2 regions of the Lactobacillus johnsonii genome follow, and region 2 is predicted to be linked to the other one. Evidence: riboswitches for the same ligand, from Rfam matches in the RefSeq annotation. Region 2 holds a riboswitch; the other holds the start of a gene.

Region 1 (6,022 bases), 800 kb from region 2:
TGGTCTTTTGCTACCAGCAATGCAAGTATATTTAACAACAGGTTTTTTCTTTAATTATGGGTTTAGAGCACAGAATATGGTTAGCGGTATAGTTGGCATTATGTGCTCAGGCTTTTTCTATGGAATACTTAATTTTCAAACTTCATTTAGTTTATTTATTCTCAATAGTCTTTACGGGATGCTTTTTGCTTGGTCTTACTTATATTCACAAAGAATCATGATGCCAATTTATTTAGCAATCCTAAATGGAATTTTTATGGTGATTTTAGCCTAACAAAAAACGAGGAACTTCATAAAGTTCCTCGTTTTTTAATATAAGCGGATAGCGTGAATCGAACCCGCATCTTCAGCTTGGGAAGCTGACATTTTACCATTAAACTATACCCGCATAAGCAAAATGATTATATCATTTTGCTAACGATGTGGCAACTGATGTCTGTCTAGGTTATATTCTGACCGGTCAAGTAGAGAAGTAAAGTTTTGAAAGAGCCAACGACGTAATTCAGATGGCTTTAACACTAAGGGCATTCTTTCATGAACTGGAAGCACAGTATCATTAGAAGCAGTAGTGACCATTGAAAAGTCATCCCCTTTATAAATACCAGCAATTAATGCCATCGGTTCATCTTTTGCAGTAAAAGATGAGTGTTCATGATAGGTTTTGTTATTTGATGCAAGGTAAGTTTGCTTACTACTTTCCCAGAATTCATTAGATAAAATAATGCACCGCTGGCGAGCAAATGAATCATCCCACATTGATGGTTTTTCTTCATAAAAACGCTCTACCCGAGCATTATAAATTACTCGATTCTTTTTAAATGGACTTGGATAGCCCCATTTCTTTTCAACTAACTTTAGTTCGTCATCGCTATATAGCATAACTAAAGATGGAGATTTAGGATAAATTTGAGTAACAGATTCAAATTTGTCTTCAATGTTTTTTGATACAACTAGTGGTAATTCTAAATCAGTTTTTAGATATGTCTTAATTTCTTTAAGCGATGGCATTTCATAATGACTACACATCTCTATTCATCCTTTCTTTATGTAATTTTTCTCTCAATTTAATTTTAGCAACTTTTAGGTAAGTTTAAACAAATAAGGATTTTTGCTAGAATTGGAGGTAAAGCTAAAGATTACAGATATATTGGAGAAAAAATATGACAAAGGAAATTTTATTAACTGGAGATAGACCAACCGGAAAACTTCATATTGGTCACTATATTGGCTCCTTAAAAAACCGTGTAAAATTACAAAATGAAGGTAAATATGACCCTTATATTATGATTGCGGACACTCAAGCACTAACTGATAATGCTAGAGATCCTGAAAAAATTAAGAATAGCTTAATTCAAGTAGCTTTGGACTACTTAGCTGTTGGACTAGATCCTGAAAAGTCTACTATCTATGTGCAATCACAAATCCCTGCTCTTTTTGAATTAACTGCTTATTACATGGATTTGGTAACAGTTGCACGTCTAGAAAGAAATCCAACTGTTAAAACTGAAATTAAGCAAAAGAATTTTAAAGATTCAATTCCAGTTGGTTTCTTAAACTACCCAGTTTCTCAGGCAGCAGACATTACTGCTTTTAAAGCAACAATAATTCCAGTTGGGGATGATCAAGAACCAATGCTTGAACAAACTAGAGAAATTGTTCGTACTTTTAATAGAGTTTATAACACTGATATTTTAGTTGAACCAAAGGGTTACTTCCCACCAAAGGGACAAGGTAGACTTCCAGGTTTAGATGGAAATGCAAAAATGTCTAAATCACTTGGAAATGCAATTTACTTGTCCGATGATGCAAAGACTGTACAAAAGAAAGTTATGTCAATGTACACGGATCCAAACCATATTCATGTTGAAGATCCTGGTCAAGTAGAGGGTAATACTGTCTTTACTTATCTTGATGTTTTTGCACCAGATAAAGATAAGGTGGCTGAACTTAAGGAACAATATCAAAAAGGTGGCTTAGGGGACGTTAAAATTAAACGCTACTTGAATAAGGTTCTTGAAGAAGAACTTGGGCCAATTAGAGAGCGTAGAGAGAAGTTTGCTCAAGATCCAGATGCTGTATACGAAATGTTACTAGAGGGATCAAAGAAGGCAAATGAAGTTGCTAACCAAACTTTACAAGAAGTTAGAGAAGCAATTGGTTTAAATTATTTTGATAGGTTAAATAAATAATTTAAAGAGGGTAAGACTGATGACAAGAGACAGGATTCCGTGGAAGCAATATTTTATGATGCAGGCGTTAGTTATTGCACAGCGCTCAACTTGTGACCGAGCCCTAGTGGGAAGTGTGTTGGTCAAGGACGACCGGATGATTGCCACTGGTTATAATGGAAGTGTTTCTGGACAACCTCATTGTGATGACGTTGGTCACTTAATGGTTGATGGACACTGTGTTAGAACTATTCACTCAGAAATGAATGCCTTAATTCAGTGTGCTAAAAATGGTATTTCAACTGAAGGTACTGAAATCTACGTGACTTATTTTCCTTGCTTTAATTGCAGCAAATGCTTAGTTCAGGCTGGTATTAAGAAAATTAACTATTATTATGATTATCATGATAATCCGTTAGCACTCAAGTTACTGCGTGAAAAGGGTGTGGCGATTGAACAAGTAACGCTAGATCATAAATATGTTCAAAGCTTAGCTGAGAGGTTAGAGAAGACGGATAATGAAAAATAAGTTTATCAGTTTTGGAATACTCCTAATTTCTTTTTTACTATTTACTGCTAGTACAACTTCTTTTGTTAGTGATCTGCAAAATTTATTTAATAACCAAACTAAAGAATTAGTAACTCAAAAAAATAAAGAGTATCAAAAAACAAAAAATAAACCTGAGATTCGGCTTTTAAGTCTAAAAAATAGTAATGATATAAATAAAATTAGGCCGATGAAAAATCAGGTAATTATTGTAGCTGCATTACAAAATAAAAGAAAAAATGTTCAAATTCTTGTTGGTAAAAATTACCAAGATGTTTTGACACAAAATAAGTGTAGCAACATTATTCGATATGCAGGCGATAAATTAAGAAGTGAGAAAAAATCAAGCTTCAACTCAGGAATTCGATTAGTTTTTAATGCCTGTGCAACTTTAATTGCCCAAAAAGATAAGTTATCTTATGATAAAAATTCTTTGACGCAAGAAGAGTTACAAAAAATTGATCATCCACAAAGTGTAAGTTTAGTTTGGGGATTAGTGATTGCAGCTTTAATTAGTTTTGGATTAGTTTTATTCAAAAGCACGCGAAAGCCACATTAGGGCTTGACTAAAAGCTAGTTAGCCGTTAAAGTATCAATAGAAATTAAATATTAGAGCAAATAAACTGTTAGGTGAGACTCCTACGTGAACACATGCTGTCGCCCAGCAACATCCAGAGATGCCAACGGGTCAAACAGGGATCGTCGATATAAGGCCCTCCCCAGCCAGCTAGTTATATTTTTATAACCTTACGTCACGTAGTGTTAAAACTGAACGACGAGTATAAAAATCGCTTGGATTTAAGCCGATGCAGTTTTTGCATCGGCTTTTTGTTTGTTTGCTAGGTTCTTAAGAAAGGATGTTGAAGATGTTAAAAATCAACACTTCCGGCAAAAGACATACTACAGACACCAAGCTGGTGCGCCGGATTGCATGCGAAGATAAATTTGCAACACTGCAACGATTAAAAACCTCAATTAGTGGCCTTCAAACTAAAGATGCGAGGCAACGCTTAGCAAAAAATGGTCCTAACGAAATTGTAAATAAACCTAAAAATACTAGACTTCAATTTTTATGTGAAGCATTTATGACGCCTTTTACAAGTATTCTTTTAGGCTTAGCAATTGTATCTATTATGCTTAACTATAAATTAAAAGTTCATAATTTAGATACACCTGTTTTAATTATTTTAGTTTTAGCTATTTCTGGAATATTAAGTTTCATTCAAAATATCAAAATTAGAGCGGCTATTCAAAATTTACTACATAAAATATCACCCACTACTAAAGTTATGCGCGACTGCATGCCACAAGAGTTGGCAACTAAAGAGTTAGTGGCTGGGGATATTATCTTGTTACAAGCTGGAGAAGTGGTTCCGGCAGATGTAAGAATTTTAAAGAATAATAATATAATTTGTTCAGCCGATTTCTTTATGGATGAAGATAATCCAGTATATAAGAGTGAAATTACTTCTTTAGGTCAGAGAAACAATCATGGTTATGTAGACTATGCCAATATTTTATACGCAGGTACCAGAATTATCTCTGGTTCTGGAGTTGGAGTAGTATTTGCGACTGGAAAAGAGACTATTTTTGGAAAATTATCTCAAAATATTTCCAAGATGGAATTAAAGAAGCACGTGTTTAATTTAGATACCAGAAATTTAACAAGAGTATTTTTAATTCTAGCTGCAGTTATTGTTCCTTTGTTTTTAGTAATTAGTAGTATGATGCATGGCAACTGGGAAAATACTTTAGTATTTGCTCTTGCAGTAGTTGTCGGATTAACCTCTGATGCAGTTCCTATTTCTATCACTAGCCAATTACTAAAAAATTCAATTCACCATCCGAGTAATAGCATGGTAATGAAAAAACAAAATCAATCTAACTAGGAATTTCTAAAAAGAAATTCCTTTTTTGGTACACAAATTTATGTAGGCATGCTATGTTATACTAGCAGTTAAAAGACTTATGAGAGGAAGAATAAAGATGGCTGAAAAGAAAACTTTCTATATTACTACACCTATTTACTATCCATCTGGAAAATTAACTATCGGTAATGCATACACTACTATTGCTGCTGATACCATGACTCGTTATAAAAAATCTCGCGGTTTTGATACATTCTTCTTAACTGGAACTGATGAACATGGACTTAAGATTGAGCAAAAAGCTGAAGCACAAGGAATTAAACCACAAGAATTTGTAGATAAAATGGCTGATTCCTATAAGGACCTATGGAAAATGTTAGACGTTTCCTATGATCGCTTCATTAGAACAACTGATGAAGATCACGTTAAAGCTGTACAAAAGATTTTTGAAAGATTATTAAAACAAGGAGATATTTACTTAGGTGAGTACACTGGTTGGTATTCTGTAGAAGATGAAGAATACTTCACTGAATCACAACTTGCTGAAGTATATAAAGATGATGATGGCAATGTGATTGGCGGAAAGGCTCCATCAGGACATGAAGTACGTTTAGTTAAGGAACCATCATACTTCTTCAGAATGAGTAAATATGCTGATCGCTTACTTCAATACTACAAGGATCACCCAGACTTTATTTTGCCTCACTCTCGTGAGAAAGAAATGGTAAATAACTTTATTAAGCCAGGCTTAGAAGACTTATCTGTCACTCGTACGACTGTTGATTGGGGAATTCCTGTGCCTAGTGATCCTAAGCATGTTGTTTATGTTTGGATTGATGCTCTTTCTAACTATATTACTGCTCTTGGATATGGTTCAGATAATGATGCATTATTTAAGAAATATTGGCCAGCTGACGTACATTTAGTTGGTAAGGAAATTGTTCGCTTCCACACTATTTATTGGCCAATTATGTTAATGGCACTTGATCTTCCTCTTCCAAAGCAAATCTTTGGGCATGGCTGGGTATTAATGAGAGACGGTAAAATGTCTAAATCAAAGGGTAATGCCGTTTACCCAGAAATGATTGTTAAACGTTATGGCTTAGATGCTCTTCGTTATTACTTGATGCGTGCAATTCCATTTGGTTCAGATGGTATTTTTACTCCGGAAGATTTTGTTGAAAGAGTTAACTTTGATTTGGCTAATGACTTAGGTAACTTGTTAAATAGAACTGTTTCAATGATTAATCAATATCAAGATGGCCAAGTTGCTCCAGTTGCTTCAGAACAGGATGAATTTGCAAAAGATTTAATTAAAACAGCTAATGAAACAATTGCTGAATATCAAAAACAAATGGATGCCCTCCACTTCTCTCAAGCTTTAGATAGTGTTTGGAAGCTCATTTCTCGTGCAAATAAATATATTGATGAAACTACAC
Region 2 (6,022 bases):
AAGAATAGTTAGCTATTGCTTCTCCCTTAGGAATGAATCTGCGAATAAGACCATTGTGTCTTTCAACTGTTCCCTTATCACAAGAAGTGTAAGGATGGGCATAGTAAACCAGTGTATTGGATACTTTTTCTAGGTTGGAAAGATCTGCAAACTCTGAGCCATTATCAGTGGTAATGGTTTTAAAAATATCATTCCAATGTTCGCTGTATTGCCTTTGGAGTTCTTTAAAGGCCTGCATGACACTGACAGAAGTCTTGTCAGGAATACGAAGAATTAAAAACTCACGACTCATACGCTCAGATAAGGTTAGCAGTACCTCATCATCTTTGCTCTTATGTCCGAGAACTAAATCGCATTCCCAATGACCGAATTCATTACGTTTATTGATCTCTTTAGGACGTTCTTCAATGCTTCTGCCAAGTTTTTTCTTATTTTTGCGAATACGATGAAGCTTAGTATTGCGTTTAAGCTTCTCTGGCAAGTCGTAATTATAAATTCCTAATAAGCCTTGATCAACGTAATTATAAAGAGTTTTGGTGCAGACAACATCGCTGCTAGCGAATTCGCCAACAGCAGTAGCACGATTACTGCACACATCAAGCGACCAGCCATCTTTAAAAAAATGCTTGTGGACATAGCGCATGAATTGAGCTTTCCTGAGAAAGTCTGATTTGCGCCCACAATTTTTACGATGAGCTTTATATGCATCATGCCCTTGAGTAGCCTTATATTTTTTGACTTTACCATGATACAGTTTTACAGTGCCACGCTTAACCTCATAGCTGATAGTAGAAGGAGAACAGTTAAGTTCACGGGCAATTGCACGCAAAGAATAGCCATCTTTCAAACGCAATTGAATAATAACTCGCTCTTCAAATGATAAATGCTTGCCTTTAACGTGCTGGTTCATGGTAGAATGTAAAGAGTCCATTTTGACCTCCAATAGAAAGTTTTTGTGGTTATTAACATTCTATCAAACAGGTCCGAATGGACTTTTTATTTTTTATCAAGTGTTCAATTTAATTTTACAATCAGCGATTAAATAAAATAAATAGTTAATAAGAAGTAGCCAATCTAAGAATTGTAGTGACCCTCGAAATTCGGACACGAATTTCGGGGGGGTTCTTATGACCAAATTATCTAAAGAAGATAAAAAGTATTATATTGAAGCCTATATATTTTTCATCCTTGTTAATTAGTTAAAATTGTTAAATAATTTTGTATAATAAAGTGGCAATTCAGTAAAGTTTGAGAGGATGTAAGCATAGTATGGAAAAGTTAAAAGCAATTCAATTTAATTTTGAAAATTGTGAGTCTGAGCAAATTCCAATTGAGTATATTCCTTATTTTAATTTTAAAAATGTATATACTAACTTAAGCCATCGCTGGGGCCATGAAGAGGAAGATAGTGATATCCTTAAAACAGGCCTTGAATGTGATGGGTTTACTATGATTGCTGACTGGGATAAAGTAAATACCATTGAAACTTCGGAAGAATATAATTTAGCTGACCGGATAGCTAAATTCCATGATTTAGTTGATGTAGATTTGATTTTTAAATCTGGAAAAACTAAAAATATTTATATGCCATGGGAAGATGCGAACTATGGTGAATCTAACGCTTTAATGATTGTCCTAAAGTCTGATTCTAGTTCTTATGTTACTAATAGTAGGTTCAACAATAGTACATTTTTAGAAGTTTATATAGAGAAAAAGGCGTAGGCCAATATCTTTTTAGATATTAGGCATGCGCCTTTTTATTAGTCTTTGAATATGGTTAAAAATCTATTATTTTCGAATAAATTTTTGATCACTGCTTGGAATACCATTCTCGTCAGAAATATAACGTTCTACACGCATATGAAGATCATACTTTTTACGTAGGTCGGCTAATTCTTGCATCATTGGTGAAGCATGGTGAGCTTCAAGAGATTCTTGGTTTTTCCAGCTATCAATTAGAAGAATAGTTTCAGGATCATCTAATGGAATGAAATATTCATATTTTTCATTTCCTGGTTCTTTCCTAATACGGTCGGCTACACCGCTGCTTTCCATTTCTTCAGCGAATTTACGAGCGCTTCCATTTTTACCAGTGTAGTAAAGATTAACTGTTAATGACATATCTAATCCTCCTTAATTATTCGTAGTAGTTCTTTAACCATTTTATATTAAATTTTAATCAAGAAAAAAGTGTTTACCATCAAGACTTTAAAATCTGGTAAACACTTTTTCTATAAACTAATTTTGTTAATCTTAATGTAATTGTTTTAGTTCGTTTAATACTGCATCATAATTTGGCTCATGTGTAATTTCATCAACTAATTCACGGTATAGAATTTTACCATTAGGATCAAGGACCCAAACGGAACGAGCAAGAATGCCAGATTCTGGAATTAATAAGCCAGTTGCTTTACCAAATGACAAATTTTTATCAGACATCAATTGCATATTTTTAACATCTTCAGCAGCACACCAATTTTGTTGGTCTTCAACGATATTAGTGGAAATAGTCAAAAAGTTAATTTCTGGAAATTTATCCATTGTTTTATTAAAAGTTTTGGTTTGAATACTGCAAACAGGAGTATTAATATCTGGTACTACACTAATTAAACTAAATTTACCTAACAAATCAGACTTAGTGAATTCTTGATTGTTCTTATTTAGTACTGCAAAATTAGGCATTTCTTCACCAACTGCTGGCGGAGTACCTATTAATTTAACTTCTTTACCTTTAAAAGTGATTTTCATAAGTTATACCCTCTCTTTCTTCTTATTATCTTAAATATAGCAAATTATAGGAGGTATCTTAAATATTTAGCCTATGTAGTAAAATACCATACCTTAAATGCATAGATGTCTAGTAGAAATAACTATTTTTAATTTATAAAGGGTAGATATAAACTAATAGATGAGAGAAATAAAGAGTTTTACGGAGGAAAAAATAATGGCAAAAAATGAAGAAGAAGTAAAAAATAGTGTCTTTGGCTTTGGTAAATTTAACGAAGCATACGCAAAATACTTTCAAGGAAAGAGTTACCTCAATCCTTTAGCATCAAGTAAAGAGGCTAAAACTGGTGTAAGTAATGTAAGTTTTGAGCCTGGTTGTCGTAATGATTGGCACATGCACTCAATTCCTCAAATCCTAATTGCCGTTGCAGGTGAAGGTTGGTATCAAGAAGAAGGTAAACCAGCACAGAAGATGGTTCCCGGGGATGTTGTAATTGTTAACCCTAATACTAAATACTGGCATGGTGCTACCAAGGATTCATGGTTTGCTCATGTAGCAGTAATGGTCGGAGACGGTAAAACCACTTGGCTTGAGCCAGTTTCTGATGAAGAATATGACAAGTTAGGTTAAATTTATAAAGTTTCATAATTAATAAATTGATGTGTATAAAAAGTTAAGTGCTAATGGTAGTGCTTAACTTTTTTAGTAAACTTGATAATTTCTTTAAAGAATACTTGAAGTAAAATATTTCGATTTTTTTAAGAAAGTAAAGAAATTATAAAGACGGTTGAATAATAAAAAATAGTCGTTTAGGCTATAGTCGTCAATTAAATAAAGAAGCAAATAAACTGTTAGGTGAGACTCCTACGTAAATATATGCTGATGCCCAGGAACATCCAGAGATGCCAACGGGTCAAACAGGAACTGTCGAGTTAAGGCTTTTCCCAGTCAGCTAGTTGAAAAAACTTTACGTTACGTAGTGTTAAAACTGAACGACGAGTATTAAATCGCTATTATAAGACCAATGCAGTTTTTGCGTTGGTCTTTTTGTTTGTTTGCCGATTTTTTAGAGGGAGAGATTACTATGTTAAAATTCAACTCTAAAGATCGTGTAGTAACTGATGCGACTTTAGCTAAGCAAATTGCTGGAAAAGAAAAGAGTGAAGTATTAAAGCAATTAGATACGTCAATTAATGGGTTAAACCCTGCGCAAGCAAAAAAGCGTTTAGAGCGCGATGGGTTAAATGAAGTATCAAATAAAGAGTGTCATCCAAAATTGCATTTTTTATTTGATGCTTTCATGACTCCATTTACAGGAGTATTACTGTTTTTAGCTCTTTTATCTTTTTTGACTAACTATCTTTTTGTTCCTGCAGATCAAAAGGATCTCAGTACAGTCATTATTATGATTACAATGGTTTTAATTTCTGGAATAACTAGTTTTATCCAGAATGTTAAAACCAGTGACGCAGTTGATTCACTATTAAATATGGTATCTGTAACCACGAATATCAAACGAGATGGAAAAGATCAGGAATTGCCAACTAAAGATGTTGTAGTTGGTGATATTATCAATCTAACTGCTGGGGATCTGGTACCAGCAGATCTGTATTTATTAAAAAGTAAGGATCTCTTTTGTTCAGCAAGTTCATTAAATGGTGAATCTAGTCCTGTTGAAAAACTAGCAAATGAAAAGCCAAAGGAAAATGATAACTATTTAGATTATCCGAATATTTTATATGAGGGAACAAATATTGTTTCAGGCTCTGCAATGGGCGTTGTATTTGCTACAGGTGATGAGACAGTTTTTGGTAATTTAGCACGTACTCTTAGCAAGAATAAAAATAAAGAAACAACTTTTGATATTGGAATCAAAAATGTTTCAAAGATTTTATTGATTATGACCGCCGTAATTGCACCTCTTGTATTTTTAATTAATGGTTTAACCAAAGGGGATTGGCTTAATGCATTGATTTTTGCTATTGCTACAGCTGTGGGACTAACTCCAGAAATGCTTCCTGTAATTGTTACAAGCAATCTAGTTAAGGGATCAGTTGAAATGGCAAGGCACGAAACCATTGTTAAAAGAATGAATTCAATTCAAAACTTCGGATCTGCAGATATTCTTTGCACAGATAAAACTGGGACTTTAACTCAAGACAAAGTAGTTTTAGAACGTCACTATGATTTGAATTTAGAAGAAAAATCAAAAGTCTTAGAACTATCATACTTGAACAGTTACTATCAAACAGGGATGAAAGACTTAATTGATAAGGCAATCATTAATGCAGCTAAAGATGAATTAGATACAGAAGAAATTAACCAAAATTATCAAAAAATTGATGAGATTCCCTTTGACTTTAAAAGAAGACGAATGAGTGTCGTGGTAATGAATAAGAAGCATGAACACTTATTAGTAACAAAAGGAGCTGCTGAAGAAATGCTTGCTTGCTCTAATCGGTTGGAAATTAACGATAAAATTACCATGCTTGATCAAGAGCAGAGACAAGAAATTTTAAATAAGATCAATCAAATGAATCAAGATGGGTTACGGGTGGTATTGCTAGCCTATAAGAAAAATCCTGCTCCTGTTGGTGAATTCAGTGTTGATGATGAGAAAGAACTAATTTTAACTGGATTTTTAGCATTTTTAGATCCACCAAAGGATAGTGCTAAAGCTGCATTAACTGCTTTAAAGAGGGATGGAATTACTGTAAAAATCTTAACTGGAGATAATGAAGCTGTCACTAGAAATGTTGGCAAACAAGTTGGGTTAGATATTAATTGCGTGTATCAGGGAAAGGACTTAGAAAATAAAAGTTCAGCTGAATTGAAGAAAATGGTTGAAGAATGTGATATTTTTGTAAAACTATCCCCACAACAAAAGGCACAAATTATTCAATTATTAAGAGAAAATAACCATACTGTTGCTTATATGGGAGACGGAATTAATGATGCGCCGGCTATGAAAGCAGCCGATGTTGCTATTTCCGTTGATACAGCCGTAGACATTGCTAAAAAATCTGCTGATATAATTTTGTTACATAAAGACTTAATGATTTTAGAGAAAGCTGTTCAAATTGGTCGGCAAGTCTTTGGAAATACGATGAAATATATTAAAATTACACTTTCATCTAACTTTGGTAATATTTTATCAATTTTAGTAGCATCATCATTTCTTCCTTTTCTTCCAATGCTTCCAGTTCAACTTCTCATTTTAGATTTAATGTACGGTACCAGCTGTCTATCAATTCCATTCGATACAATGAACAAACATTATTTATCTGAACCAAG

The links. A riboswitch is a leader RNA that binds a small molecule or an ion and turns the genes downstream of it on or off. The one in region 2 is predicted to bind magnesium.
Region 1: linked by a shared signal. The riboswitch ahead of H0I41_RS01130 (P-type ATPase actuator domain-containing protein) and the one ahead of mgtA (magnesium-translocating P-type ATPase) in region 2 are both predicted to bind magnesium.

Annotation. Positions count from the first base shown of each region.
Region 1 is NZ_CP059055.1:245,013-251,034, forward strand. Features, by position in the region: gene H0I41_RS01100 (CPBP family glutamic-type intramembrane protease) at 1-274, shown strand, start outside; tRNA gene H0I41_RS01105 (tRNA-Gly) at 318-388, opposite strand; gene H0I41_RS01110 (SOS response-associated peptidase family protein) at 415-1,026, opposite strand; gene trpS (tryptophan--tRNA ligase) at 1,161-2,189, shown strand; gene H0I41_RS01120 (deoxycytidylate deaminase) at 2,209-2,697, shown strand; gene H0I41_RS01125 (TPM domain-containing protein) at 2,687-3,274, shown strand; M-box (ykoK) riboswitch at 3,331-3,503, shown strand; gene H0I41_RS01130 (P-type ATPase actuator domain-containing protein) at 3,573-4,604, shown strand; gene metG (methionine--tRNA ligase) at 4,702-6,022, shown strand, end outside.
Region 2 is NZ_CP059055.1:1,042,093-1,048,114, reverse strand. Features, by position in the region: gene H0I41_RS04895 (IS30-like element ISLjo1 family transposase) at 1-931, opposite strand, end outside; gene H0I41_RS04890 (hypothetical protein) at 1,270-1,722, shown strand; gene H0I41_RS04885 (putative quinol monooxygenase) at 1,789-2,121, opposite strand; gene tpx (thiol peroxidase) at 2,254-2,748, opposite strand; gene H0I41_RS04875 (cupin domain-containing protein) at 2,945-3,358, shown strand; M-box (ykoK) riboswitch at 3,569-3,736, shown strand; gene mgtA (magnesium-translocating P-type ATPase) at 3,813-6,022, shown strand, end outside.